4 regions of the Rhizobium sp. P1_B8 genome follow, and region 3 is predicted to be linked to each of the others. Evidence: riboswitches for the same ligand, from Rfam matches in the RefSeq annotation. Region 3 holds a riboswitch; each other region holds the start of a gene.
What was found. Region 3 has a riboswitch for cobalamin ahead of bluB (5,6-dimethylbenzimidazole synthase). Riboswitches for the same ligand answer to the same signal wherever they lie in the genome.
Positions count from the first base shown of each region.

Region 1: another riboswitch for cobalamin. It lies ahead of fdhA (formaldehyde dehydrogenase, glutathione-independent); the one in region 3 lies ahead of bluB (5,6-dimethylbenzimidazole synthase).
Region 2: another riboswitch for cobalamin. It lies ahead of AC1D2N_RS26560 (ABC transporter substrate-binding protein); the one in region 3 lies ahead of bluB (5,6-dimethylbenzimidazole synthase).
Region 4: another riboswitch for cobalamin. It lies ahead of nrdH (glutaredoxin-like protein NrdH); the one in region 3 lies ahead of bluB (5,6-dimethylbenzimidazole synthase).

Region 1 covers NZ_JBFTZZ010000019.1:90,481-98,011, forward strand. The annotation lists gene speB (agmatinase) at 1-198, shown strand, start outside; gene AC1D2N_RS22700 (cysteine hydrolase family protein) at 278-862, opposite strand; gene AC1D2N_RS22705 (putative bifunctional diguanylate cyclase/phosphodiesterase) at 937-3,303, opposite strand; gene AC1D2N_RS22710 (transporter substrate-binding domain-containing protein) at 3,409-4,215, shown strand; gene fdhA (formaldehyde dehydrogenase, glutathione-independent) at 4,299-5,489, opposite strand; cobalamin riboswitch at 5,709-5,908, opposite strand; gene AC1D2N_RS22720 (DMT family transporter) at 6,070-6,975, opposite strand; gene AC1D2N_RS22725 (LysR substrate-binding domain-containing protein) at 7,088-7,531, shown strand, end outside.
Region 2 covers NZ_JBFTZZ010000026.1:39,113-46,643, reverse strand. The annotation lists gene AC1D2N_RS26585 (sensor histidine kinase) at 1-393, opposite strand, end outside; gene AC1D2N_RS26580 (AraC family transcriptional regulator) at 519-1,514, opposite strand; gene AC1D2N_RS26575 (DsrE family protein) at 1,605-1,973, shown strand; gene blh (bifunctional sulfur transferase/dioxygenase Blh) at 2,156-3,436, shown strand; gene AC1D2N_RS26565 (tetratricopeptide repeat protein) at 3,501-4,103, opposite strand; cobalamin riboswitch at 4,325-4,579, shown strand; gene AC1D2N_RS26560 (ABC transporter substrate-binding protein) at 4,758-5,774, shown strand; gene AC1D2N_RS26555 (FecCD family ABC transporter permease) at 5,780-6,811, shown strand; gene AC1D2N_RS26550 (ABC transporter ATP-binding protein) at 6,808-7,531, shown strand, end outside.
Region 3 covers NZ_JBFTZZ010000013.1:101,169-108,699, forward strand. The annotation lists gene AC1D2N_RS17040 (PhzF family phenazine biosynthesis protein) at 6-848, shown strand; gene AC1D2N_RS17045 (phosphatase PAP2 family protein) at 1,380-2,564, shown strand; partial or broken gene AC1D2N_RS17050 (molybdopterin-dependent oxidoreductase) at 2,674-3,351, opposite strand; gene bluB (5,6-dimethylbenzimidazole synthase) at 3,348-4,034, opposite strand; cobalamin riboswitch at 4,077-4,264, opposite strand; gene AC1D2N_RS17060 (MFS transporter) at 4,439-5,842, shown strand; gene AC1D2N_RS17065 (methyl-accepting chemotaxis protein) at 6,113-7,531, shown strand, end outside.
Region 4 covers NZ_JBFTZZ010000035.1:7,129-14,659, reverse strand. The annotation lists gene AC1D2N_RS30400 (heavy metal translocating P-type ATPase) at 1-1,106, shown strand, start outside; cobalamin riboswitch at 1,349-1,572, shown strand; gene nrdH (glutaredoxin-like protein NrdH) at 1,838-2,059, shown strand; gene nrdI (class Ib ribonucleoside-diphosphate reductase assembly flavoprotein NrdI) at 2,074-2,478, shown strand; gene nrdE (class 1b ribonucleoside-diphosphate reductase subunit alpha) at 2,457-4,661, shown strand; gene nrdF (class 1b ribonucleoside-diphosphate reductase subunit beta) at 4,749-5,723, shown strand; gene AC1D2N_RS30375 (adenylate/guanylate cyclase domain-containing protein) at 5,828-7,048, shown strand; gene queE (7-carboxy-7-deazaguanine synthase QueE) at 7,053-7,531, opposite strand, start outside.

The DNA.
Region 1 (7,531 bases), on a different contig from region 3:
CCCGAGGTCGGTGGATTGACCACGCGTGAAGTCCTTGAACTGATACGCGGGCTGAAAGGGATAAACCTGGTGGGTGGTGACGTCGTCGAAGTTGCCCCGCAATATGACGCAACGACCAACACAGCGCACGCTGCAGCACAGGTGCTCTTTGAAATCCTGAGCCTCATGGTGTTTAGTCCGTCGATCGGCAAACGCTAAGGCCGACCTCTCGGTCATCTCCATGTCATTCGTGGCGATGAGCAGTATTGCTGTGGAGGCTGTATCGTCACACCAGGCTCTAGCCAAACTCGCTCAAAAATTCTTCGGTCTTCATGAGCTCGAGCTGCACGGAAAACCGATCATGCAGAAGTTCCAGTGACGCGTCATGCGTATCGTCGGCGCCGCTGCAGACGGCGTCCTTCAGCACGATGACACGATAGGCGAGATCGATTGCGCCGAGCGTCGTGGCCAGCACGCATACATCCGTTTCACCACCCGTTATAATAAGGGTATCGACCCGCTCCGATTGAAGGATCGGATGCAGGCGGCCGTCAATCCAGGGGGAATAGGTGCGCTTGTCGAAGTGCCTTGCCGGTGGAACCAACGACGCCAGCGATGGGGCGAGATCGATGAATCCGCGCGGAAGATGCTCACCCGTCATCATCCACCATTTCTGGTAATAATCCCGCCATTTCCCCGGCATGTCGTCGGCATGCTCGGGTGGCAGGAAGCGGGTAAAGATCGTTCGCGACGAGTGCCGCCCGGCCAGCTCTTCGATCTGGGGAGAGATCCGTGCCATCCAGGGAACGTGCCACGGCGTGTCTTCGGCAAACATCCGCTGCATATCGACGCAAAGGTGCCGCCACTCCCCGACCTCGCCCATCACATCCTCCACTCGGTCTTCGGGCGTCAACCGCCGCGCGCGGCGAAAGTTCCTGGCGGAAAATCAAAAGCCTCTCAGGCGACAGCACTCTCAGCTGTCCGGAAACTATCAAGGTCGCGAAGAGGAACCGGTTTGGAGAAGAAGTAGCCTTGGAGGTCGGTGCAGCCGAGGGCGGCCAGAAAGTCGCGTTGATATTCGGTTTCGACCCCTTCAGCCGTCGTCGAGATACCGAGGTTGCGGCTAAGCGCGACGATGGCGCCAATGATGGCCGCCCCGTTGGCTTTCGTGCCGAGCTGTGAGACGAACGAACGATCAATCTTGATGCGGTCGATATCGAAGCGTAGCAGATGGCTGAGACATGAAAAGCCGGTTCCGAAATCATCGAGCGAAATCTGAACACCTTGGCTGCGCAGCGACTTCAGCACCGTATAGACGTCCGAGTTATCCTCGATGAGCGAGGACTCGGTGAGCTCGAGCTCGAGCCGGGACGGCGGCAGGCCGCTCTCCTGGAGCACGGCGAATACTTCCTCGGCAAAATTTGGTCTTCTCAACTGGGCGGGAGACACGTTGACCGCAACAAATGTGTCTTCCGGCCATTTGCAGGCGGCTCTGCAGGCTTCGCGCAATACCCAGAAACCGAGAGCGTCGATGAGGCCGCCCTCCTCGGCGACAGGGATGAAGCTGGCAGGCGTCAATAGTCCGCGCTGACTGTGACGCCAACGCACGAGAGCCTCCGCGCCCGACGCCGAGTATCCGCCGCCCTCGGCGCGATGTACCGTTTGGTAGTAGACTTCGAGCGATCCGAAGTCCGGCTTGTTCGCAATCGGGTCGGATTGTGGACCGTCAGCGGATGAGGCCGTGCCTTTGGCCAGAACTTCCCGCAATTCGTTCTTGAGAATGTCGCGCGCATTCCTGCCGCCGTCCATGGACGGTGAATAGACGCGCCACTGGCCTCTGCCGCCCATCTTTGCCTCGTACAGCGCGACGTCGGCGTAGCGCATGATGTCATCGGCATTCCGCCCGGCGTCCGGCACCACGGTCACGCCGATCGAGCCGCCGACCCGTGCGACCGCCTCGCCCCTCAAAAGCGGGAAGGGCTTGCCAAGTTCGGCAACGATCGCGTCGCATATTCCCGGCAAAACCTGATCATGGTCTTTGATGTCCCGGAGAAGCAGGGCGAATTCGTCCCCTCCGAGCCGGGCAAGCGTGTCGCCCGGACGAAGCAGGGAGTGGATCCGCTCCGCAGCCATCCTGATGAGTTCATCGCCGGCGGCATGGCCGAACGTGTCGTTCACGGCCTTGAAGCGGTCGAGATCGAGAAGCGCGACTGCCGAGCGCTCGGCCGAATTCTTCGTCTCGGCCAGGCACTCGTCGAACCTCATCGCGAACAAAGCGCGGTTGGGAAGGCTCGTGAGCACGTCATGCAAGGCAAGCTGTCTTGCATGCAGCTCGCTTTTTCTCAACTCGCCGAGGCTGCTTCGCAGGCGCACCAGCAAAACCGAGAACAGGATCGCGATCACCAGGGCGGCAATCGAAAGCGCCGGCATCAATCGGCCGATCACTCTCGAGCCTGGAAGATCGGGCCGCCATACGATGAAGCCGATCGGTTCGCCATTTGCCGTGGCGTCGATCTGGAAGGCAACCTCGTTTTCGTCTGCATCGGCTGTGCGCGCGAAGCGCGCGCCGTTGAGGCCCTGTTGCCGGCTCAATTCGTCTAGCGCCGCACCATCGATAAACCGCACGACGATCAGGAATTGCCGCATCGTCTGCCGTTGCCCCTCTTCGGGATCGTTGATGGCGACCACGCCGACGATCGTCGGCCGACCTTCCAGCCGCATTAGATTGGCCAACGCAGTGTTGGAGCGTCCTGGGCTCGCAAAGCGGCTTTCCATCGAGGACGGCGTTCTTTCGTTGGAAACCGTGCCTGGTCTCACCCCAAGGCGGGCATCCTGAAGCAGAGGCAAAAAGAGAGGCTTCATCCAGCGATAACGCTTTTCCGTTTGGGCGTCCGCCAGCATCAGCAGTTGAGCCTTCTCGTCGACGACAAAGGCCTGATCGTAGCCGAAGGCGGACATTGCGGTCTGGCTGATCGCACTCCCGGCGGCCGCTGTCAGAACGGCATCGAGGCTGGAGGAACCTCCGCTTGACCGGGCAGCCGGATAAACACGTGTGAGGTAGCCGTTGCCGAACTGGCCGATGACATGGGCGACTTGATCGACCTGTTCCCGCAGGCGGGCATTCACAAGCTGGCGCTGTCGATCAAGGGCGGCAGCATCGCTTTCGGTCCCTGCCCAGAGCGCCGAAAGTACAACAAGTCCGATCGCTCCAAGCCCGCTGACGGCAATCAGAAACAGAATTCTTCCCGAAGCAATCCAGGATTGCTGAAACGTCTTGGAGCTGGAAGGAAGAACGATCTGCAAGCCTAGACCCCTGAACACCACGACACGGGCGCATTGGCCGACGCTAACAAAGAAGCGTTCACGTAGAATTAAAGGCTGCGGCGCACTATGGGGCGAGATCGACTATGCCCCGAGGAGCTCCCGACGATGTTGCGCATATCCATTCAGACTATACTGCGCGGAGCGCTGATTGCGGGCGGGATGGGTATTTTTTTGGCCGCGACCTCGCCGCTTGAGGTGGCTGCGCAAGATCGCATGCCAATGAGAATTGCCGTCGAAGGTGCATTTCCGCCCTTCAACTATCTCGATGCAAATAACAAACTTCAGGGCTTCGACATCGATATTGCCAATGCGCTGTGCGAGGTTGGCAAGTTCGAATGCCAATTTATCATCGAGAAGTGGGACGACATTATCCCCGATCTCGTTGCCGACAAATACGACGCGATCATCTCATCCATGTCGATGAGCCTTGAGCGGCGTCAAAAGGTTGCCTTCACTGAAAAATACTACAACAGCCCGTCTGTGTTCATCGCCCGGAAGGATTCGTCGATCAGCGATGTCAGCCCCGCCGCCCTCAACGATAAAATTCTTGGGGTGACATCGTCGACAGCGCAGGAATCCTATGCCAACCATCTTTATCCGGAAATGAAAAAGAAGGTGTTTCGGTCTTCGCCCGAATTGTACAAGGGTCTGGCGGACGGGAGCGTCGACATTATCCTCGAGGATAAACTCGCCATCTACGACTGGATTGCCAACACCAAGGCAGGAAGCTGCTGCGAGTTCAAAGGACCGGATCTGGTCGACATCACATACTTCGGTGAGGGTGCCGGCATCGCGCTGCGCCTCGATGACAAGGAGCGTCTTGCGCGCCTGAACGAAGCGTTGAAGAGCATCAAGGCGGACGGGACCTACGACATGATCAACGCAAAATATTTCCCGTTCAGCATCCAGTAGTTCGTCAACAAACTGTCGTCTGACGAATGCGGGATGGCCGGTTTCCGACCATCCCTATCAGGCGGAGTCCTCGGTACTATTCGCTACGCGGCTTTCGCGACATCTCCGTGCGGATCGAGGACATATTTCGTCGCCGCACCCTGGTCGAAGCTCTCATATCCACTGGCGGCATCGTCGAGCGGGATGACCTTGGCGTTGACGATATCGGCGATTGGCAGCCGGTCGTGCAGGATCGCCTGCATGAGCTGGCGATTGTACTTCAGCACCGGCGTCTGGCCCGTGTGAAAGGACTGCGCCTTGGCCCAGCCGAGGCCGAAGCGGAGCGAGAGATTGCCGTGTTTGGCGGCATTGTCGACGGCGCCCGGATCCTCGGTGACGTAGAGGCCGGGAATGCCGATCGAACCCGCGGCACGGGTAATCTCCATCATCTGATTGAGCACGATCGCCGGCTGTTCGCCGCCGGAGTGGCCGCGTGCCTCGAAGCCGACCGCGTCGATGGCGCTATCGACTTCATTGGTGCCGACGACCTGAGCGATCATGTCGCCGAGACGGTCGCTCTTCGACAGGTCGATCGGTTCGAAACCGACCTTCGCCGCATGGGCCAGGCGGTCCTTGTTGAAATCGCCGATCATCACGACGGCAGCGCCGAGAATGCGAGCCGAAGCGGCAGCCGCAAGCCCGACAGGACCGGCGCCGGCGACATAGACGGTCGAGCCGACCCCGACGCCAGCCCGCACCGCGCCATGGAAGCCGGTGGGCAGAATGTCGGAAAGCATGGTGAGATCGCGGATCTTCGCCATGGCTTTGTCCCGATCGGGAATTTTCAGCAGGTTGAAATCGGCGTAGGGAATGGTGACATAGCGCGCCTGTCCGCCGATCCAGCCACCCATGTCGACATAGCCATAGGCACCGCCGGCGCGCGACGGATTTACCGTCAGGCAGACGCCCGTATCCTGGGATTTGCAGCAGCGGCAGCGGCCGCAGGCGACATTAAACGGCACCGAGACGATATCGCCGATATCGAGCATTTCGACGTCGACGCCTTTTTCGATGATCTCGCCGGTGATTTCATGACCGAGGACCAGGCCCGGCATCGCCGTCGTGCGGCCGCGGACCATATGCTGGTCGGAGCCGCAGATGTTGGTCGATATCACCTTCAGAATGACGCCGTGTTCGATGCGGCGGCCATCGGGCGCTTCCAGCTTCGGATCGTCGATGTCGCGAACTTCGACCTTGCCCGGCCGGAGATAGACGACGCCTCTATTTTTGCTCATGAGTTCCTCCCACTTGTTTGAATGCCTCGATCTGCAACCGATGCAGTCGATGGCAACCTTCCCTCCGGCCTGCCTCCTCTGCAGCCCGGTCCACAACACGAGGATACCGCCGCATCGGGCGATATTCGATTTGCAAAAGGGACAGATTGGATGGAGAAGAGGAGTGAACGCCATGGTTTTCGCCTGTCGTTCCGCTCGTGATCATCTGCCGCAATCCGTCGATTTGCTATGCCAAGAGCTGGTTTCCGGCTCCAGAATCTCCTTTCGATCCATCTCGATATCTTTCCGGATGTCTATCCGGCGATTTCCTTGAGGATTTCAGTTCTTCTACCGCTGCGGGGCAGCGCCGGCGTCAGGCCAGCGTCCCAATGGTCCATTTCGCCAGTTTGCGAGATAGCGCCTTGAACACCACAAGCAAACCATGCCTGACGTAAAACAGCGATCAAGAAAACGACATGGGCGCAACTCAAAGACGACAGTCGGCAAAGTCGCAATAGCGCTGCGTAGCGGAAATAATTGATCCCGCGAATACGGCGGTTTTCCGGATCGTCCGGGAAGATTTGATCGCCGCCTAAAGGCTTTAGGCGCGATGCGGTCGCCGGCTGCGGCTGACGTCGATTGCGGTGTGCCAGAATACGGCGCCGAGGATGATCGCGCCGCCGAAAAAGGTGGCAACGGGCGGCTCTTCGGAAAACAGCAGCCAGACCCAGAAGGGCGTGAGCACGATTTCCATCGTGCCGATCAGCGCCGCTTCCGCCGGCGGCATTCGTTTCGCCCCGGCAAGGAAGAGCACCAGCGCCAGGGAGAAATTGGTCGCGCCGAAGGCGGCAAGGACGATCCAGTTGTGCAAGTCGAGCGAGCCGACCGAACCGAACGGCGCGAAGAGTGCGAGTGTCAGGAAAGCGCTGACCACGGTCGGCGGCAGGCTTGGCACGTCGGGACTGATGCGCGGAATGATGATGACGAGTGCGAAGGACGCGGTCATGCCGAGCGCCAGCAGGTCACCCCAACCGGTGCCGCCGCCGATCGACGAGGCGACAATGACCGCGACTCCGAGGAGCGAAATGCCGCCGGCAATCAGCGTCCGCCTGGAGACCCTCTCCCTGAGGATGACCCAGCCGAGCAACGCTGCGATAAAGGGCGCGGTCGCATAGATCATCGTCACATTGGCGACGGTGGTCATGTAAAGCGCCCCGATGAAGCATACCTGACTGAAGGTCTGGCATGCGATCATGGCAAGACCGGACGGATGGAAGACGGATCGCCATTGCTGCCGCGAGATGCCCCCTTCGAGGAAAAGGCAGGGGATCAGCAGAAACAGGCCGCCGAACAGCGATCGCCAGGCAATCGCCGTCCATACGTCGGTCGTCAGGAGCCGCGAGTAGACGCCGCTCGCGCTCCAGGCAAGTGTCGCGGCAATGATGAGAAGCACACCCTTCTCGTGCTCGCTGCCTGCGAGGCGTCTGGCCGGATTTTCAATGGTCACGCAGATATTCTCAAAGAAGGAAGTCGAACGCCGTTCATTTCTGCGCCAAGAATTGACATCAGACAAACGAATAGTAGAGATATCTATCATCGATTTTTTCTATGGCTAACCCATGCACGAACCGATCGAGAGCGACCTGCTCAGAACCTTCCTGGTCGTTGCCGAGACCTCCAATTTCTCCGCGGCTGCCCAGCGCATCGGGCGGACGCAGTCGGCGGTCAGCACTCAGATCAAGCGGCTTGAGCAGACGATCGGCGAAACCCTGTTCGAACGGGGCGCCCGCGGCGTGCTGCTGACGCGCCAGGGCATACAGCTCGTCCCCTATGCCCGCAGGATAATCGACCTCCTGAACGAGGCCGCCGCGACGATCCGCAGCAAACCGCTGGACGGACCGGTGCGCATCGGAATTCCGGAGGAATACAGCCAGACGGTGCTGCCGGCGGCCCTTGCGGCTTTCGCCGTACGCCACCCGGCCGTCGAGGTCACCGTGTCCTGCGACTACACGGTTCGCAACTTAGCCGCCCTCGAGCGGGATGAGCTCGATCTGGCCGTCGTT
Region 2 (7,531 bases), on a different contig from region 3:
AGGAGCCGGACTGCCGTGGCGCAACAACGTCAACTCCTGATTCTCGTAGGCGAGTGTTTTCCCTGACAGTCCGACCTTCATCACATTGTCATTAAAGTCGGCAATTTCGCTCCAGCCCTCGCGGACCTTCGAACCGAGAAGATCCGGATGACGGCTGCCTGCGAACACGGAGTAGGCGTCGTTATAGATCATCACGCCGTCTTCGCCCCATAGAAGAACGATTGGCACGGGTGAAAGCAAGAGCATATTGGTGGCCGTCTTCAGACTTTGCGGCCAGAGGTCGAGAGGACCGAGCGGCGTTTTGCTCCAGTCGCGGGTCTGGATCAGCCGGCCAATTTCTCCGCCACCGACAGGAAAGCGAGCTGTGAGTGGCTGAGGGGATTCGGAATCCAAGGCTCGCTCCAAATTTTGATGGTGTTTCTAATTAGCGCATCCCTTGATTTTTTCCACCCATGGATGTCGTGGCTTCTCCCTACCAACCTCTCTTGAGCAACGGCGCTTATTGAGCCGATCACCCTCTACGCCCGCGACATCGCCCGCCAGGCGGCCGGCGGGGTGGCGAAGGCGCGGGAGAAGGCGCGGTTGAAGGCGGCTTCGGTGGCATAGCCGGCCTCGTAAGCGATCGCCGCGATCGGCTGGCTTGTGGTGGCGAGCGCCACGCTTGCGAGGTAGAGCCGCCAGTCCCTGATATAGCGGATCGGCGAGGTCGAGAGCACCGTCTGGAAGCGATCGGCGAGGGCGCTGCGCGAGAGGCCAGAGGCCGCCGCCAGTTGCTCCAGCGACCAGTCGCGTTTGGGATCGCCATGAATGAGGGAGAGGCAGCGCGAGAGCGCGGGGTCGCCAAGCGCTGCCAGCCAGCCGACGGAACGCGACTCGGCCATCATGATCTGATGGCGCAGGATCTCGATGAAGATGATTTCGGTCAGCCGCGGCAGCATCGAGACGCCGCCGGCGCGCGGCCTGTCGACCTCCTCGACCATCTGGCGGATGGTGGCGCGCAGCCAGTCGCCGTCATTGGCGGCCCGTGTCCTGACATGGATCAGCCTGGGCAGCGCCTGACGCAGCGGCGCAAAGCTCAGCCCGTCCCATTGCAGATAGCCGCAGAGCAGCCGCACGCCTTGCACCGCCTCGCCGTAGCGCAGCACGGGAATCTCACGCCACGGCTTTTGCGGCAGGTCGCGGGTCGGCAGCACCAGCTTGCCGTCTCTTCCCGCGCCGAGCTGATGTCCGGTGCCGAAGGGAAAGACCAGCACGTCGCCGGCCTCGAGATCGGCCTCTTCACCTTCCGTCTTCAGCCAGCAGCGGCCCTCCACAACGATGTGAAACGGCATCGTGCCCGAAGCCTTCGCCGAAAGGCTCGCCAAGGCCGGCGTGGCATCGGTCTGCCAGTCGCCCGTCGGCATGAAGCAGAACTGCAGTGATCCCGACAGGCGGATCGTCGACAGCAGCGCCGACAGCACGTCGTCACGCGCGACACCCGCAGCGCCTGGATTTTCGGACAAGGCTTCACGCATTCCGGCCAAATACGCGCCCCGCGCACCCTCCTATCATCAGCTCGTTCAAACCGGGTGAACGCTGTTCACCCTGACAAACGGGAGAATACTATGCAAACCCAAAGCGACAAACTGGTCGTGCTCGTCACCACAGGCATCGAATCCGAACTTTCCTCCGTCGCCTTCACCATTGCCAATGGCGGCATCACCGCCGGGCTGAAGGTCTCGGTGTTCCTCACCAGCACCGGGATCGACCTGGTGCGCAAGGGCGGCCAGCGCATGACGCATGTGCCGCCGCTCGATCCGCTGTCGAGCCTGATCGAGAATTTCCAGCAGCGCGGCGGCACGATCTGGGCTTGCCCGCCCTGTGTGACCTCGCGCGGTTATACGCAGGAAGACTTGCTCGACGGCGTCGTCATCGTCGGTGCCAGCGCCATGCATGCCGAGATCAAGGAAGGTGCTGCGACGCTGTCGTTTTGACGATACTCGGCCGGGATGGGCGGGAGTTTGGGCGGCGTCTCCCGCCGGTTTCTTCAGGCTTTGCGGATCGGCGACAGGTGCTGAGAAATACCAAGCGCCTATTCTTGCATTCGGCAATATACTTGTGAGATTGTATCGATATACGTGCGATAATGCCTGGTGCGGGCAGCGCGGGGGCTTCGATGACATCCGTGAGGGTCAATGAGCTGATATCGGTGGCGGGGCAGCCCGACGCCGCAGGTTTTGCCGCCTTCGCGGCTGATGGCTTTGCCGCCGTCATCAATGCCCGGCCGGATGGCGAGGAGCCGGGGCAGCCGGGCAATACCTCGGAAAAGGCTTCTGCCGCCACCGCCGGGCTCGCCTACAGCTTCGTGCCCGTGAAGGGAACCGAGATCACCGAAGCCGATATCCGTGCCTTCCAGGCAGCGATGGCGCAGGCCAAGGGACCGGTCGTCGCCCATTGCAAGAGCGGCACGCGGGCGCTGACGCTCTATGCACTGGGCGAGGTGCTCGACGGCCGGATGAAGCCCGGAGATGTCGAGGCCTTCGGTCAAAACCTCGGCTTCGATCTTGCCGGCGCGCGCCGCTGGCTGGAAAAGCGGTCAGGGCAGGCGGCTCATGTGAAGGCCTTCTTCGAGCCCCGCACCTGCAGTGTGCAATATGTCGTTTCCGACCCGGCGACGAAACGCTGCGCCATCATCGACCCAGTGCTCGATTTCGACGAAATGTCGGGGGCGACGGGAACGGTCAATGCCGACGCCATCCTCGCTCATATCAAAAGTGAAGGGCTGACGGTCGAGTGGATCCTCGACACGCATCCGCATGCCGATCATTTCTCCGCCGCGCACTATCTGCATGAGAAGACCGGTGCGCCGACGGCGATCGGCGCCCATGTCACCGACGTGCAGACGCTCTGGAAGGAGATCTATAACTGGCCGGCGCTTAAAGCCGACGGTTCGCAATGGGACCAGCTGTTTGCCGATGGCGACACCTTCGAGATCGGTGCGCTTAAAGCCCGCGTGATGTTTTCGCCCGGGCACACACTCGCCTCGATCACCTATGTGATCGGCGACGCCGCCTTCGTGCACGACACGGTGTTCACGCCGGATTCCGGCACGGCGCGAACCGATTTCCCCGGCGGCAGCGCTAGCTCCCTCTGGCATTCGATCCAGGCCATCCTATTGCTGCCCGAGGAGACCCGGCTCTTTTCCGGCCACGACTACCAGCCCGGCGGCCGCCACCCGCGCTGGGAAAGCACGGTGACCGCCCAGAAAAGCGCCAATCCTCATATCGCAGGCATCGACGAGGCCGGCTTCATCGCGCTGCGCCAGGCGCGCGACCGCACGCTGCCGAAGCCGAAGCTGATGTTGCATGCGCTGCAGGTCAATATCCGCGGCGGGCGGTTGCCCGAGCCGGAGGAGAACGGCCGGCGGTATTTGAAGATACCGCTGGATGCGTTGTAGGGGCGGAGTGAATAGGACGGCGACGGCGTCTGGACGATTGCGCCGCCGGACAAAGGGCTGAGTATCAGGAACGACCTTTGCCATCGAGCAATTCTGATACTGGAAGCGGCAGGTCTGGATGTGCACGACATAAATCGAGCAGATCTTCGCTTGCATCAGGGTAATCCTGAAGCGCTGCACGACGGTACCATTTGAAAGCCTCTGTCAGATTGATCTCGCAGCCCACGCCGTGCTCTTTCATTTGGGCTAGCCTGTATTGCGCACCGGCATGATCCTGGTTTGCGGCCTGGCCGTACCATCTTACGGCGTCTGTTGGATCGATATCGCAACCGTCGCCGTCCTCTCTCATCAAGCCCAATAAATACTGTGCGTCGGCATGGCCTTGACTGGCGGCTCTATCAAGCCACTCGACGCCTTCCGGCGCGCTCTGTGCAACGCCGTCCCCCATGAGATACAGGCCAGCCAGGAGGAATTGCGCATCGACATGACCTTGTTCGCCCGCTTTCCGAAGCCATCTCGCGCCTTCGGCTTTATCCCCGGTGACACCTTCACCTCGTGCGGTCATATGGCCTAATTCAAATTGTGCTTGTGCATCGCCTTGCTCGGCTGCTTGGCGAATTGCGTCTATCCTGGCTGCGGCGAGATCGGTGCTATCCGGATTGCTCATTGCTACATCAGACCTCGTTGAAATCGGTGGCGCCAAAGCTATGTCGGGGGCCCGCCTTCCGCAATCCGTCGTGACGCACGCCGACTGATGACCCGACGCCAGCGCCGCAGACGATAGCTTTTGCGCGAGGGTGCTGGCGAGTTTTGCTTCGAGGTCTCGCAATTTGCCGCGGTGGGCCGGCACGATCCTCCGCAATAATCATTGACGTTAGGCAGGTCTGCGACGTAACTGGGTTCGACGGTTCCCTGAAGATGACTCCAAGGGGATTAATAGGGAACACGGTGAGGACGACCCAGTAGGGACCGAGACCGTGGCTGCCCCCGCAACTGTAAGCGGATTGTCGATCATCTCAGGAGTGGCCAGCGACTGGCCATCTCTGAAGGGCCTATGGCCCTGCCACTGCGGATATCGCGGGAAGGCGGATGTAACGACGGATATCCGCAAGCCAGGAGACCTGCCGTCAATCACGATCCAATCAACCGGGCGGGGATGCCCGGACAAGGAACAGATATGATTGACCTGCTGAACCTTCGCCGAATTCCGGCATGCATCCGTCTCGATTGGGCCTCCTGCGGCTAGGGCACGCCTAAGCGTGCTTTCGGTCCGCGCACATGCGCGGAACGGCCGTGATTTTTTCCTTCATCGAGGTTTTCCATGCGCCAGATTCTCGCCGCCATGACATATGCCTTCGGGCTTGCCGGCCTTGCGGCACCAAGCCTTGCCGCGACGCACTACCCCCTGACCGTCAGTAATTGCGGCCAGCAGGTGACTTTTCAGAAGGCGCCCGCCAGGATCGTTTCGATCGGCCAGGGTATGACCGAAATTCTTTTCTCGCTCGGCCTTGCCGACAAGATCGCCGGGACGGCCGTCTGGGTCGGTCCAGTCCTGCCGCAATATGCCGAGGCCAACAGCAAGATAAAGCGGCTTGCCGACAACGATCCGAGCTTCGAATCCGTCGTCGGGCAGGAGCCCGACCTAGTGGCGGCCGAGTTCGAATGGCATGTCGGCGCGCAGGGCTCCGTCGGCAAGCGGGAACAGTTCAAGGATCTCGGGATCAATACCTATCTCGCGCCGGCCGATTGCATCGCCAAGGTCAACACAGATGGCGGCGACGGCGTGCGTGGGGAATTGTTCACGATGGACCTGATCTACCGGGAAATCGCCGAGCTCTCGGAGATTTTCGACGTGAAGGACCGCGGCGATGCGCTGATTTCGGCGCTGAAGAAGCGCGAGGCGGATGCTGTCGCGTCGATATCGGGCGCATCGGGCAAGAACCTGCCCGTCGTCTTCTGGTTCTCCAGCAAAGAGGTCAGCGGCGACGCCTTCATCGCCGGCAAGAACAGCGCGCCCGCCTATATCCTGAAGACGATCGGTGCGAAGAACGTCGTCACCACGGAAGAGGAATGGCCGCTGGTGGGTTGGGAAACCATCACCCAGGCGAACCCTGCCGTCATCGTGCTCGCGACCATGGACCGCCGCCGTTATGCGGCTGACGATCCTAAGGTCAAGGTCGATTTTCTTGAGAGCGACCCTGTGACCAAGGAGCTCGACGCGGTCAAAAACAAGCACTTCGTGATGATGGACGCGCAGTCGATGAACCCGACGATCCGCACGATCGATGGCATCGAGACATTGGCGAACGGCATCAAGTCCTTCGGCCTGGCGCAGTGAAGGCAATGTCGGTCAGGCAACAGGGATGGTGGGCGCTTGCCGCGCTCACCATTGCCGCACTTCTCCTGCTCGGGCTGATGATCAGCCTTGCCGTTTCCATCGGCGAGATCGCAATTCCCGTTGCGACCACGGCGGAGGCGGTCTCGAACCGGCTGTTCGGAACGAATTTCGAGATCAGCCGCATCCACCAGGGCATCGTCTGGGATTATCGTCTGAGCCGCGCGCTCGTCGCGGCCAGCGCCGGCGCATCGCTCTCGCTCTCCGGTGCGATCCTGCAGGCGCTGCTGCGCAATCCGCTGGCCGAACCCTATGTGCTCGGCATCTCCGCCGGCGCCTCGACGGGCGCCGTCTGCGTGATGATCCTCGGCTTCGGCTACGGTATTCTCGGCCTCTCGAGCGGCGCCTTCATCGGTGCGGTGATCGCCTTTCTGCTGGTCGGCTTCCTGGCAACGGGTGCGGGAGGAAGCGGCGAGCGCATCATCCTTTGCGGCGTCGCCGGTTCGCAGCTCTTCAATGCGCTGACCTCCTACATCGTGACGACATCGGCGAATGCCGAGCAGGCGCGCGGCATCCTGTTCTGGCTTTTGGGTTCGCTCAGTGGCGTGCGCTGGCCCGATGTCTATCTGTCGGTGCCGATCGCGCTTGCCGGCTTCATCATCTGCATGGCCCATGTGCGGGCGCTGGACGCCTTCGCTTTCGGCACGGATGCTGCCGCCTCGCTCGGCATTGCCGTACGCCGCGTCCAAATCGTGCTGTTCGGCATGACGGCGGCGATGACGGCAAGCGTCGTTAGCATGGTGGGTTCGATCGGCTTCGTTGGCCTCGTCATCCCTCACGCCGCCCGCTTCCTCGTCGGGCCGGGGCATGGGCGGCTGCTGCCGGCAACAGCGCTCGGCGGTGCGATTTACATGGTCGGCGCCGATATTGTTTCGCGCGTCATCATTCCGCAGCAAATCCTGCCGATCGGCGTCGTCACCGCGCTTTTCGGCGCGCCGGCCTTCGCCATCATCCTCTATCGCGTGCGAGGGAATGCATGAGTATCAGCGTCGACGAGGTAAGCTTTGCCGCCGGCGATACCGTCATCGTCAACGGCGTCAGCCTAACGGTGGAAAGGGGCAAGGTGTTCGGCCTGCTTGGGCCGAACGGTTCCGGCAAATCGAGCCTTCTCAGATTGATTTGCCGGCTGCGCAAGGTTCGCAGCGGCGTCATCCGGCTGGGTGATGACGATATATCCTCGCTGTCGCGCGCAGCGCTTGCGCGGCGCGTCGCCTTCGTCGAGCAGCAGACGACGACGGATACGCAATTGACGGTGCGCGACGTGGTGCGGCTCGGCCGCACGCCGCATCGCGGGCTGTTGTCGTCCTGGGGCGCCGGAGACGACGCAGCCGTCGACGAGGCCCTGTCGCGGACGGGCATGCGGGAGAGGGCGGGCCAGCTCTGGCAGACGCTGTCGGGCGGTGAGCGCCAGCGCGTCCATATTGCCAGATCGCTGGCGCAGGCGCCGAGCGAACTGATGCTCGACGAGCCGACCAACCATCTCGATATCCAGCATCAGCTCGACATTCTCTCGCTGATCTCGAAGCTCGGCATCACCTGCATCGTCGCGCTGCACGATCTCAATCTGGCGGCGATGTTCTGCGACAGGCTGGCGGTGCTTCAGAAAGGCGAGGTCGTCGCCTCGGGGGCGCCGGAGGAGGTGCTGACGGAGGATATGATCGGCCGGGTCTTCGGCGTTCGCGCCCATGTCCAGAAATCGG
Region 3 (7,531 bases):
ATGCTATGAACAGCAATCTTAAAGAGCTATCGTTTCAACAGGTTGATGTTTTTTCCTCGGAGCGAATGGGTGGAAATCCACTTGCGGTGGTAGTGGATGCGGACGATCTTGATACATCAACGATGGCCAAGTTTGCCAACTGGACCAATCTAAGCGAGACGACCTTCCTCCTAAAGCCGACGGTCCCGGATGCTGATTATCGCGTCAGAATTTTCACGCCGCATCAGGAGCTACCCTTTGCCGGACACCCGACTTTGGGTAGCTGCCACGCATGGCTGACCTTGGGCGGAAAGCCAAAGCAGCCAGTTGTCATCCAGGAATGTCAGGCGGGTTTGATCCGGATCAGAAGAGACGGCGATATCCTCTCATTTCTGGCTCCAGATTTGATCAAGACTGGACATATCGATAACGATCTAATGAAACGAGTTATGAGCGGTCTAAGTCTGTCACCTGAGATGATAGTCGATGCGAGTTGGGTAGACAACGGTCCCGGTTGGATGGCCTTGCTCCTGAAAAGCAGAGACGATGTCCTACGTGTCCGTCCGAACTACCAGAGTATTTCCGGACTAAGGGTAGGCCTGATTGCACCATGTTTGGGGGACGTCGATGGTGTGGATTTCGAGGTCCGCGCCTTCACCGCCGCTGGTTACGAAGACCCAGTCACTGGTAGCCTAAATGCGGGTTTGGCAAAATGGCTCATTTCCGCAAATCTCGCGCCGCCTTCATACATCGCTGCGCAAGGGACGGTCTTGGGCAGGTCAGGGCGGGTACATGTCCGGCTCGAATCTGAAGATATTTGGGTTGGCGGCAATGTCGTTACCTGCATAAACGGAAAAGCTATCCTCTAAGACAGTCATCGACCTGAGGCCGATGACTGCAATTGGCGCTTTCCTGCCTACTGAAAGTTCCTCGATAATTGGTGGGGTCGGCATGGACGTCGCGGCCCTCACCGCGATGTCCCTAGCTCCGGCAGGGATCAGAGTTTGTCTAAAAACGCCAATAGCTTGTCGCCAGCCCTGAACCGGCCAGGCGATTGTCCATTATACGGATCGATCTTGGCTAGAGCGGCCTCCTTGATCCTGCTCTCATTGATCCTTTCACTTGGCAGCGCTTCGCGGTATAATTAGAGCGGGCTAAAATAGAAAATGGGACGGCCGTCAAAACAGAAAACCTTCCGTCTTTGGGCCGGGGATCAACTATGGGGGTCGAAAATGCTTAGCGGCTTTAGCAGGGCCTGCGCGCTAATCCTTTTGTCAGGGAACTTCGCTTTCGCCCAATCGGATCAGATAGAGCCAAACGCTGGAATGTGGAAGACGTGGGTAATCACGTCGGGCAAAGACTTCCGAGTCCCGCCCCCACCGGATACTTCCGCAACCGAGTTGGAGCAGGTTCGCGAACTTGTCGCAAAGAACGATGCGCAGGTCGCCGCCAAGATCACATTCTGGGACGCCGGTTCGCCCGGCTATCGATGGATCGACCTGGTCAACAACCGTCTTCTCGCAAACCAGACGATCCCCAACGCGCATCGCGTCTACACCTATTTGACGATGGCGGTCTACGACGCCACCATCGCGGCTTGGGAGTCGAAATACTTCTACAATCGCCCCCGCCCGAGCGAGGTGGATACGACACTGCCGACTGCGCTGCCTACGCCTCGGAGTCCCGCTTATCCATCCGAACACGCGGCCGCCGCCGCCGCCGCCGCGACCGTTCTTGCCTATTTCTTTCCCGACGAGGCGTCGTCGTTCCAGGCGATGGCCGAAGAAGCCGCACAGTCGCGTGTCCTTGCCGGTGTCCAGTTCCCAAGCGATTCATCCGCCGGCCTGGAACTGGGGCGACGCGTGGCAGAGCAAGTGATTGCGCGGGCAAAGGCCGACGGCTCCGATGCCGTCTGGACCGGCACCGTGCCGACCGGGCCGTGCATGTGGGTCGGAGACAAACCCGCCAATGCAACCATGCCAAACTGGAAGCCGATCCTGCTCGAGACAGCCGATGAATTCAGGCCACCGACTCCGCCCGACTGCAAGTCTGCGGCCGTGAAGGCCGAGACGGATGCAGTCCGCCAGTTTGAGCGAAAATTCCCCAACAGCTACAAGGCGTTCTACTGGCAAAGTCCATCCGGCCTGTTCACAGACTGGTATGACTATGCCAGCAAGTGGATGTTCGAGGACAAGACGGATTCGAACCCGCCGCGCGCCGCACGGGCTTACGCGATGCTCGCAACGGTCTACTACGACGCCTACATTGCAAGCAACGACGGGAAATACGCTTATTGGTACCTGCGGCCCAACATGCTTGACCCGAGCATCACTCCCCTGTTCGCAGTGCCGGCCCATCCCAGTTATCCGTCGAATCACTCCACGTTGTCGACTGCCCGATGCGAGGTGCTTGCCTATCTGTTCCCCGACCAGGCGGAGTTCATCCGAACGGTCGGCAAGGAAGCGGGCGATTCCCGCATCTGGGCCGGCATCCACTATGAAATGGACAACCGGGCCGGTGCCGCACTTGGCAAAGCAGTCGCCGGGAAATTCATCGAGCGGGCAAAAAAAGACGGGGCAGACTAGCGGAAGGGCCGCTAGCGCCTTTCTCCCGAAATGTCGCAATCCTAAGCGAAGGGTTCTCGGTGGAACGTTCCGTTCACTCAGCAGCCGACGTGCGAGGCAGCAACGTTTCTCAAACGATGCGGATGCGGCGCGTCACCTGGCCATTGCTTTCCCAGTATGTGTGCTTTTTGGCGATCAAGGGATCGTCCATCGCCGGTTGAATTTGCCCTGCGGTACTGATCGCGCGCGAGGTCACCGTGTGTTCTCCAGGCGAGGGATTTGGCCAATCCAGTGACCAAATCTTCCAGGCGTATTCGGCCTCCTCGCTGTGATCGATGACTGCCGGCATCCAGGGCCCTTGATCAATTTTCAGTTCGACCCGGTCGATCGGTGCACCCCAGGCTGCGCCGACGACCCGGTGACCCGAGTCGTTGCGCGTGACCTTGGCGGGCGCGGATTTCAGCAAGGCCCGGCCGACCGAGGTCTCGGCCCGCACAGTCTCGCCTTTGTGCTCTTCCTCCCGGATGGTGACATAGTCGCGGCCCATCAGCAGGCTCATGAAGCGGGTGTCGCGAACCTCGATGCCCTTCAGCCACTTGACGTTGGCAATCCCGTACCAGCCCAGAGTTATCAGCCGCAGCGGGAAACCGTTGGGGGCAGGCAGGGTCGCTCCGTTCATTTCGTAGCAGAGCAGATTGTCGGGGTTCATCGCGTCTGCGAGCGACATGCTGCGAGCGAAGTTCTGTTGCATCTTGATGTCGCGAATCGTGACCTCGCCTTTGTCGGTGCCGAAGAAGACGACCTCTAGGTGTTCAGTCCCCATCCATCATGGAAGACGAGTTCCTCGAGCGGCAGCCGCTGCCGCCAGCCTTTGACGGACAGTTCCGGCTCGTCATAGAGCCGGTCGACGAAACCGGCACAGAGCCAGGCGACCACCTCGATATGCTGGGGTATGCCGAGAATGCTCTTCAGCTCGCCTTCATGAAAGATGCTGACCCAGCCGATCCCGACCCCTTCCGCCCGCGCCGCAAGCCAGAGATTCTGGATGGCGCAAACTGTGGAATAGCTATCCATCCTGGGATTGTGCGTGCGCCCCAGCACGACGCTGCCGCTGCGGGTAGGATCGCAGGTCACGCATATGCCGAGCGGCGCCTCGACAATGCCTTCGAGCTTGAGCGAGCGGTAGGCCTGCCGTCGTTCACCTTCGAACATCAGCGCCGCCTCCTCGTTGGCCCTCGCAAAAGCATCCCGGACGCGCGCCCGCACGGTTGCGCTTTTCACCAGAATGAAATTCCACGGCTGCATAAAGCCGACGGAGGGTGCATGATGGGCAGCCGTCAGCAGCCGCTGCACAAGGTCATCCGGCAAGGGATCGGGCAGGAACTCGCTGCGAACGTCGCGCCGCGTCATGATCGCATGATAGACGGCCTCGCGTTCGGCCAAGGAAAAACCGGACGCCGCCGAAAGGGCATCCTCATCAAAGGGTCGCATCGTCAAATCCCCAACAACGCAACCGCCCCGCCGTCCGCGCGGATCGGTCTATCTAGCCAGGCCGGTCTTCTGACTCGGCGTCATCCGCCTGCCGCAGCCTTCCCGGCGAGAAGCCAGTGGCGTGATGAAGCGGCAAGCGTCGGCCTTACAGCGTTGGGCACGTTCCGGCTTTGCACCGGATTCCCGATTCTCCCGCCTGGACGGCGGGCACCTGACGGCGCATCTATTTCAGGAAAGCGCGGCGGCGGCAAGCCGGCCCTCATACCGCCGACACGTTGCATGCGACATCGACTTCATGGACAGAGGCGCATCGCTGCCTTAGAAACAAACCCATCCTGACCGACGCCCATGGCGCCGCACTTTTTCTCTTTGCACTTTGGTTGCCCGTGCCCCGCCTCACGCCCATGATCCTTGCGGTCGCCCTGTTCATGGAACAGATGGATTCGACCGTGATCGCCACCAGCCTACCGGCGATCGCAGCCGATATCGGCACCTCGCCGATCGCGCTGAAGCTCGCCGTTACCAGCTATCTCGTGGCGCTGGCGATCTTCATCCCGATCAGCGGCTGGATGTCCGATCGTTTCGGCGCGCGCAACATCTTCCGCATGGCGATCTTCGTTTTCATGATCGGCTCGATCGCCTGCGCCTTTTCCAATTCGATCACGGCCTTCGTGATCTCACGCCTGATCCAGGGCGCCGGCGGCTCGATGATGACGCCGGTCAGCCGCCTGCTGCTGGTCCGGGGAACGCCGCGTCACGAACTCGTCGATGCCATGGCCTGGCTCACCATTCCAGCGTTGATCGGTCCGATCATGGGTCCGCCGATCGGCGGCTTCCTCACAACCTACCTCACCTGGCACTGGATCTTCTGGATCAACGTCCCGATCGGCGTGCTCGGCATCATCCTCGTCACCCGTTTCCTGCCGGCGGTCGAGCCGCGCACTCTGCGGCCGATGGACTTCCCCGGCTTCTTCCTTTGCGGCCTAGGCTTCTCCGGCTTCGTCTTCGGCCTGTCGGTGATCAGCCTGCCGGCCGTGCCCGTTATCTACGGTTATGTCACGGTTGCGATCGGCATCCTTGCCGGCCTCCTCTACCTCCTGCATGCCCGCCGCGTGCCTTATCCGCTTCTCGATCCGAAGATGTTTCGTTACCCGATGTTTCGGGCGGCGATCCTCGGCGCCTCGAATTTCCGCATGGGACTTGGCGCCCTGCCTTTCCTGATGCCGCTGATGCTCCAGCTCGGCTTCGGCCTGACACCGCTGCAATCGGGCTCGGTCACCTTCGTCAGCGCGCTCGGCTCCATGGGTTCGAAATTCGCCGCCTCGCGCACCTTCAACGCCTTCGGCTTCCGCACAGTGATCTCCCTCACCACCTTGCTGGCGGCGATCTTCCTCGGCATCAACGGCCTTTTCACCGCCGAAACGCCACTGTTCCTGATCATGGCCTGCCTGCTGATCGGCGGCCTGTTCCGCTCCATGGCTTTCTCGGGCGTCAACGCCATGGCCTTCGGCGACGTCGATGATGCCGACAGCAGCCAGGCAACCGCAATCAATGCCGTTGCCCAGCGTATCTCCATGGCGATGGGTGTGGCGATCGCCGGCGGCATCCTCGAAATTTCCAGCAGCTTCCACGACGACAGGCTGCTGGTCTCGGATTTCCACATCGCCTTCTTCAGCGTCTCGGCGATTTCGGCGCTGGCCTGCATCACCTTCCTGCGCCTGCCCCAAGATGCCGGCGCTGAACTGACGGCGCGCGGCCGCAAGCGCCGGCACGCCGAACCCGAAGAGGCCGTGGCTGAAAATAGCTGATCTCCCTGACGCCACGGAAGCATTCCTGCACCCACCGGTTCGCAAGGCTCCGCGCCGGCGGCAGCAGGCGCGAATGGCACGCGTGTGCTCAGCATTCCTTTCTACTTTATGATTTATTCACACATCAAATACACACTGCATTTGCGCGTTTTGGGTTGCTATCTGGACATGGGCATGAGCGCTCGTGATGCGACCGTCAGCGTCGATGCCCGTATTGATACGCCAGTCGGGAACATGTCCGACTGAGCCGCAATTCTAGGCCGCCGCGGAATGTTCCAATTTTTGAAAACGATGCCTCTGACAGCCAAGCTGGCGGCGATTATCGTTGCCGTAAACCTCTGCGGCATTTCCGCTTTCGCCACCTATACCTGGATGTACGAAACCCGGGCGTTGATCGATGGCGCCAAGGCGAACTGGTCCAAGGATGCGGAGCAGTTTGCATCTCTGGCCGCCGGCGGCGTGAAATGGGGGAAGGCGAACGCCGTTCGCGAGGCTTATTCGCTCTACCGCGACGACCCCTCGCTCGATCTTGTACAGTTTGCCGCATTCAACGCGGAACCGGCCTCCGTCGATACGTGGACACGCGACGGCATCAACGGTTTGCCTGCACCCGCCGATCTGGCGAAGCGTCTCAGCGCGAAACCGGAAAAGACGACTGTCGATGATAGCGGAACCTCCGCCGGCGTGGTCACGATCATCGCGCCGCTTCCGCTGGATAAGGCAGGCAAGGCCACCGGCTACATCGTCACGAACTGGTCTGTCGAAAAAATCGCTTCCGAAGTCAGGCAGAAAGTTCTCATTTCGCTGCTCACGCAGTCCGCGATCACCGCCATGGCCGTCGTTGCCTTCCTTCTCGCCATGCGCAGCCTGGTCGGCCGGCCCATCAGGGTGATCAGCGAACGAATTAGTGCGTTGCAGAAAGGCGATCTGGTCTCTCCCGTCACCTACAGGGAAAATGGCGACGAGATCGGATTTCTGGCGCGTGCACTGGAAGTTTTCCGTCACGAGGCGATTGCGAAAGTCGAGAGAGAGCAGGCCGCTGCCGAGCAGAGTGCTTCGCTCGACGCCGAACGGGCGCGCAACGCATTGTTGACCGAAGAGGCCAGCAACACGCAACGGCTGGTCATGAACGCTCTCGCGAATGCATTGGAAGGGCTCGCCGCCGGCGACTTCTCGATACACCTGGCCGATGTCGGTCCCGAATTCGACAAATTGCGGCAGGATTTCAACAACATGGTCGATGCGGTCGCGGCCGCTCTGACAGAGATCAAGACCGCTTCCGTGGCGGTTGAAACCGGCTCGAGCGAGCTGGCGACCTCCGCAGATCAACTCGCCAGGCGGACCGAGCAACAGGCAGCAGCATTGGAACAGACCGCCGCCGCACTGGATGAGGTGACCACGACGGTCAGAACATCGTCGCAACGGGCTGAAAATGCCGGGCAGTTGGTCGAGGAGACAAAGCGGAGCGCCCATGTCTCGGCGACGGTGGTGCGTGATGCGATCGGGGCGATGGACCGGATTCAAACCTCGTCGAGCCAGATCGGCCGCATTATCGGCGTCATCGACGAAATCGCCTTCCAGACGAACCTGCTGGCGCTGAACGCCGGCGTCGAGGCGGCGCGTGCAGGCGAAGCCGGCAAGGGTTTTGCGGTTGTTGCGCAGGAAGTGCGTGAGCTCGCCCAGCGGTCT
Region 4 (7,531 bases), on a different contig from region 3:
TGCTGTTCGCTGGGCCGTGGGGCGAATGGGTCTATAAGGGCCTTGCGATCCTTTTGATCGGCTGCCCCTGCGCGCTCGTCATCTCGACGCCGGCGGCGATCGCCGCCTCGCTTTCATCCGGTGCGCGGCGCGGGCTGCTGATGAAGGGCGGCGCGGTGTTGGAAACGCTCGGCAAGGTGACGATGGTCGCCTTCGACAAGACAGGCACGCTGACAGAAGGCAAGCCTCAGGTGACCGACATCATTTCCTTTGGCCTGAGCGAGGCGCAGGTGTTGTCGCGCGCGGCGGTGCTGGAGCAGGGTTCCAGCCATCCGCTGGCGCTGGCGATCCTCAACCGCGCCAAGGCGGATGGCGTTCCCGTGCCGCCGGCCTTCGAGCTGGAAGCGCTGCCGGGCAAGGGTGTCAGCGGCAAAGTCGGCGGTGAGGCGCTGGATCTGCTGTCGCCGCCTGCCGCCCGCGAGCGCGGGACGCTCAGCGCGGAACAGGATGCACGCATCACGGCGCTGAACGACGAGGGCAAGAGCGTGTCGGTGCTGCTCGTCAACGGTGTTGCGGCCGGCCTGATCGCCATGCGTGACGAGCCGCGTGAGGATGCCGAGGCCGGGCTCGCTGCCCTCAAATCAGCAGGCGTCAAGGCGATGATGTTGACGGGCGACAACAAGCGGACGGCAGCAGCCGTTGCCGGTATGCTCGGCATCGACTGGCGCGGCGAGATGATGCCGGAGGATAAGCAGCGGGTCGTTGGCGAATTGAAGCGCCAGGGCTTCATCGTCGCCAAGGTCGGCGACGGTATCAACGATGCTCCGGCGCTGGCCGCTGCCGATATCGGCATCGCCATGGGTGGCGGCACCGATGTGGCGCTGGAGACGGCGGATGCTGCCGTGCTGCACGGACGCGTTGGCGACGTGGCGCGGATGATCGAACTTTCCAAACGCACGATGCGCAACATCCTGCAGAATATCACCATCGCACTCGGGCTGAAGGCGGTGTTTCTGGTGACGACGATCATAGGGATCACCGGGCTCTGGCCAGCGATTCTCGCCGATACCGGCGCCACAGTGCTGGTGACGATCAATGCGCTACGATTGCTTCGAATAAAGATATAAACATTCCTGACTTCATCCCTCCGGCATTCGTCACCGATGGGATGTCCCATCGACGATTCGGGCCCGATCTCGAATCGAAAATCGCGGGACCGGCCATAGGTAGGCTCTCCTCGTCGGGACTTTCTCCACAGCCTGATTTCTTTAAGCTTTGGTTAGCCATGATTTTCACAGGAACGTAGCGATTTCAAACCTGTCGTAACGCAATGCACAAACCATCCGTTGACGCGAATTTGGATTGGCGTACTATATCTAGTGTTCGAGGTTCCGTCGATTCGTGAGGATCGGCGGCTAAGACGGGAATTCGGTGCGCTTCGCCATCATGGCGCGGCAATGCCGGGGCTGCCCCCGCAACTGTAAGCGGCGAGCAACTGTCCGATTTCAGGTCACTGGAGCATGATGCTCCGGGAAGGCTGGGCAGGCGCTTTGACCCGTGAGCCAGGAGACCTGCCTCGAACGAAACGTCCACGGGCGGGGTGTCCGGAAGGTCGCGTTGCATGGCTGCGGGGAATCTCCGCATCGCGTTTCGCAGGCCCGAACCTCCGCATGAGCCACTTCGGGGTGAAGTCATGTCAGTATTTCAGTTCAGGCCGCCACCCGCTAGAGGTAGAGGGCGGAGTACGCCCAGCGGCTGAACAGCCGCACAGCTCAAAATCATCAGAAAATTTTTCGACGGATATCGACAGATTTCCGATCGATGTCCTGCGCCCAATCGCATCGTCACGAGGAATATCATGACCATTACCGTCTACAGCAAGCCTGCCTGCGTCCAATGCACTGCCACCTACCGCGCCCTCGACCGTCTGGGCGTCGATTATGACATCGTCGATATCTCGCAGGATGCCGAAGCGCTCGATCGCGTCCGTAGCCTCGGCTACATGCAGGCACCTGTCGTCATCGCCGGCGAGCAGCATTGGGCGGGCTTCCGTCCCGACATGATCAGCGCGCTCTCCTGACCTGAGGACAAGCGATGGGCTTGATTGTCTATTATTCCAGCCGATCCGAGAACACCCATCGGTTCGTCGCCAAACTCGGTCTGCGCGCGGCGCGCATTCCGCCAGGTGGCGCAGACGCGTTCCATATCCGCGAACCCTTCGTGCTGATCGTGCCGACCTATAGCGGCGACGGCGGCAAGGGTGCCGTTCCCAAGCAGGTGATCCGTTTCCTCAACGATGCGGAAAACCGAGGACACATCCGCGGCGTGATCGCCGCGGGCAACAGCAATTTCGGCGAGACATACGGGCTCGCCGGCGACGTGGTCTCGCAGAAATGCCAAGTGCCGTACCTTTACCGGTTCGAGCTCATGGGTACCGAAGACGACGTCGCCAAGGTCAAACACGGAATGGAACGATTTTGGACACGGGAACAAACCTGAAGCGGGATGCGGGCGCAAAACCGCATCAAACTTTTGCTCAGCCCGCCGGGGAAAGGCCGCCGAAGGCAGCCGAAACGCTCGACTATCACGCGCTGAACGCGATGCTGAACCTCTATGACGATGGGGGGCGGATTCAGCTCGACAAGGATCGTTTGGCGGCCAAGCAATATTTCCTCCAGCATGTGAACCAGAACACGGTGTTCTTCCACAATCTGAGGGAAAAGCTCGATTACCTCGTGACCGAGGGATATTACGAGCAGGAGGTTCTCGACCAGTATTCCTTCAATTTCGTGCGGGATCTGTTCGACCAGGCCTATGCCAAGAAATTCCGTTTCCCGACCTTCCTCGGCGCCTTCAAATATTACACCAGCTATACGCTGAAGACCTTCGACGGCAAGCGCTATCTCGAGCGCTATGAGGACCGCATCTGCATGGTGGCTCTGGCCTTGGCGCGTGGCGACGAGGCCCTTGCCCGCGACATGGTCGACGAGATCATTTCCGGCCGTTTCCAGCCGGCGACGCCGACCTTCCTCAATGCCGGCAAGAAGCAGCGCGGCGAACTGGTTTCCTGCTTTCTGCTGCGCGTCGAGGACAATATGGAATCGATCGGCCGGTCGATCAATTCGGCGCTGCAATTGTCGAAGCGCGGCGGCGGTGTGGCGCTGTCGCTGACGAATATCCGCGAGGCGGGCGCGCCGATCAAGCATATCGAGAACCAGTCCTCGGGCATCATCCCGGTGATGAAGCTGCTCGAAGACAGTTTCTCCTATGCCAACCAGCTCGGGGCGCGGCAGGGCGCGGGTGCGGTCTATCTCAATGCCCATCATCCCGATATCATGCGCTTCCTTGACACCAAGCGCGAAAATGCCGACGAAAAAATCCGCATCAAGACGCTGTCACTCGGCGTCGTCGTGCCCGATATCACCTTCGAACTCGCCAAGAACAATGAGGATATGTATCTGTTCTCGCCCTATGACGTGGAACGCGTCTATGGCGTGCCTTTCACCGAGATTTCGGTGACGGAAAAATATCGCGAGATGGTGGCGGATGCCCGCATTTCGAAGAAGAAGATCAAGGCGCGCGAATTCTTCCAGGTGCTTGCCGAAATCCAGTTCGAGAGCGGCTACCCCTACATCATGTTCGAGGACACGGTGAACCGGGCGAACCCGATCGCCGGACGTATTTCGATGAGCAATCTATGCTCGGAAATCCTGCAGGTCAGCGAGGCGAGCGAATATCATGACGACCTTTCCTACAAACATCTCGGCAAGGATATTTCCTGCAATCTCGGCTCGCTGAATATCGCGGCGGCAATGGATTCGGCAGATTTCGGCAAGACGATCGAGACCTCGATCCGGGCGCTGACAGCCGTTTCCGACATGAGTCACATTTCCTCGGTTCCCTCGATCGAGAAGGGCAATGACGAGAGCCATGCGATCGGCCTCGGCCAGATGAACATGCACGGTTATCTCGCCCGCGAGCGTATCTTCTACGGCTCCGAGGAAGGCGTCGATTTCACCAATATCTATTTCTATACGGTGACCTATCACGCAATCCGCGCCTCGAACCTTTTGGCGGTCGAACGCGGTACGAGCTTCAAGGGCTTCGAGAATTCGAAATATGCCTCCGGCGACTATTTCGACAAATATACAGAGCAGCTCTGGGAGCCGGCGACGGAGACGGTCAGGGCGCTGTTCGAGACGTCAGGCATTCACATTCCGACGCAGGAAGATTGGGCCACGTTGAAGAAGGCGGTGATGGCCTCCGGCCTCTATAACCAGAACCTGCAGGCGGTTCCGCCGACGGGGTCGATCTCCTATATCAACCACTCGACCTCCTCGATCCATCCGATCGTCTCGAAGATCGAAATCCGCAAGGAAGGTAAGATCGGCCGCGTCTATTATCCGGCGCCGTTCATGACCAACGACAATCTCGACTATTATCAGGATGCCTACGAGATCGGGCCGGAGAAGATCATCGACACCTATGCGGCGGCGACCCAGCATGTCGACCAAGGCCTGTCGCTGACCTTGTTCTTCCGCGACACGGCAACGACGCGCGACATCAACAAGGCGCAGATCCATGCCTGGAAGAAGGGCATCAAGACGATCTACTACATACGCCTTCGCCAGATGGCGCTGTCCGGCACCGAGGTGCAGGGCTGCGTATCCTGCACCTTATGATTTGATTGCGGCTGACGCTGCAAGAAGCGGGAGGGTTCCGCAGTTCCCTTCGCCATGCAGACGCTGACGCCCGAAAAGGACCACCCGATGAACATGCAAATCAAACCTGCGTCCCGCGTGCGCGCCATCAATTGGAACCGCATCGAGGACGATAAGGATCTCGAAGTCTGGAACCGGCTCACCGGCAATTTCTGGCTGCCGGAGAAGGTGCCGCTTTCGAACGACATTCCTTCCTGGGCGACGCTGACGCCGGTCGAGCAGCAGCTGACCATCCGCGTCTTTACCGGTTTGACGCTGCTCGACACGATCCAGAACGGCGTCGGTTCCATCCGGCTGATGGAGGATGCGGTGACGCAGCATGAGGAGGCGGTACTTTCCAACATCTCCTTCATGGAGGCGGTGCATGCGCGCTCCTATTCCTCGATCTTCTCGACGCTGTGCTCGACGCCTGACGTCGACGATGCCTACCGCTGGTCGGAGGAGAATGAATTCCTGCAGCGGAAATCGGCGCTGATCATGGAGCAGTACGGCTCCGGCGATCCGCTGAAGAAGAAGGTCGCGAGCGTCTTCCTTGAAAGCTTCCTGTTCTATTCCGGATTCTACCTGCCGATGTACTGGTCGAGCCGCGCCAAGCTCACGAACACGGCCGACATGATCCGACTGATCATCCGCGACGAGGCGGTGCACGGCTATTATATCGGCTACAAGTTCCAGCGCGGGCTGGAGCGGCTCGGTGAGGAGAGAAGGCAGGAGATCAAGGATTTCGCCTTCGAGCTGCTGCTCGAGCTCTATGACAACGAGGCTAGATATACCGAAGCGCTCTATGACGGCGTCGGGCTGACCGAGGACGTCAAGAAATTCCTGCACTACAATGCCAACAAGGCGCTGATGAATCTGGGCTATGAGGCGCTGTTCCCGGCTGAGGCGTGCAAGGTCAATCCGGCAATCCTGTCGGCGCTTTCGCCGAATGCCGACGAGAACCACGACTTCTTCTCCGGCTCCGGTTCCTCCTATGTGATCGGCAAGGCTGTCGCGACCGAGGACGAGGACTGGGATTTCTGAGGCTTGATCGCAGTCTCCCTCTTATCATTTGCTCTCTCATCGCCCACATTCAGCGGAAACTAAATTTGGTCCTCGCCTGTGACGTGGCGTAGCGGGAGTTTTTGATGTCGTCTTTTTTGAACAAGGCCGGGACTGCCGTCGAGGCGGGCGAAGGCGTTTGGCCGGTCCGCAGAAGACGGATTCTCGACTGGCTGGTGAACGAGACGCGCGGCGAGCGGTTCATCGACAATATCCTGGTGGAGATGTGCGAGAAGCTTTTGGCATCAGGAGTGCCGGTGGCGCGGGCGACATTGCATTTCAGGATGAACCATCCGCAATGGATTGGCGCCCGCATCCTCTGGAAGGAAGGCCTGGCCGAGGCGAAGATCAACACATTTGCCTATGGTATCGAAAATACGCCGGAGTTCCTGAAGAGTCCCGTCAACGCGATCCATCAGGGGGCGGAGGAGGTGCGCAAACGGCTGGAAGATACAGCCGACGACGAGGATTCATTCTATCAGGAACTGCGCGACGACGGTCTCACGGAGTATATCGCCTGGCCAGTCGAGCACACTTTCGGCAAACGGCACGTCGCGACATTTTCCACCAGCCGGCCGGGCGGTTTTACGAACGAGCATGTCGATTTCCTGCGCGATCTGTTGCCGGCACTGACCCTCGTCAGCGAAATCCGGCTGAAGAACATCATGGCGCGCACGCTGCTGCAGACCTATGTCGGACCGCATGCGAGCGAACAGATCCTGTCGGGCGTCACGACGCGCGGCAGCGGCGCGACCGTCGGTGCGGCAATCATGATCTGCGACCTGCGCGACTTTACTGAGATTTCCGATCTCTGGCCGCGTGACGATGTCATCCATCTGCTCAACGATTACTTCGACGCCATGTCGGATCCGATCGAACGGTATGGCGGAGAAATCCTGAAGTTCATGGGCGATGGATTGCTGGCGATCTTCCCGCTGAGCAAGGACACGGCCTGTCACGATCTGCTGCAGGCGATCCGCGAAGGGCAGGCGCTGATGGCGCAATTGAACCAGCAGTATGCGGGCAACGGACGCGAACCGCTGCGCTACGGCGTCGGCGTGCATGTCGGCGACGTCATGTACGGCAATATCGGCTCGCGCCGGCGGCTGGATTTCACCGTCATCGGCCCGGCGGTCAATGTCGCCTCGCGGCTTGAAACCTTGACTAAGGAGGTCAAGCGTCCGGTACTCTTGTCGCGGGCCTTTGTCGAAATGGCGGACTGCGCGAAAGACATGGACAGCCTCGGCACCTTCCCGCTGCGCGGGCTCGGCGAGCCGGTCGATGTCTTCGCCTTTCCGGAGCGCTAGAAACTTATACTCCTCGCTTGTTACCCCAGAGCAGCACATGCAGTTGGGGTAGTACGCGTACCGCAAACCATTGGTCGGCCGTCACCCTTTCGACAAGCCAGTGCATCCGATCCATCACGCCGTCGATATCAATGCGTGCGTCCTCGTCATCGGGCGGCGGCGGCGTATGATTGCCGGGCTGAAGGAATAAGGGAATTTGGGGACAGCGCCGACCCGCGCGCTGGGCGAATTCGTAGTCGGCATCGTCGAAGACGACAATCTTCAATGCGACCTCCGGTCCGCCGGCGGCCAATTGAAGGCAGTGATCCACCTGGTCCCAGTCCGTCAGCATTCCGCTTGATGGCGGTTTGGGGCTGATGACCAGGATATCGAGATCGCGAAACCAGGCTTGGGCCACACTTCCCTGTGTTTCCAGTGCAAAGCGGTATCCTTGGGAATGGCCGAGTTCGATCAATGGCCTTAAGGGCTGTATCGCCGGATTGC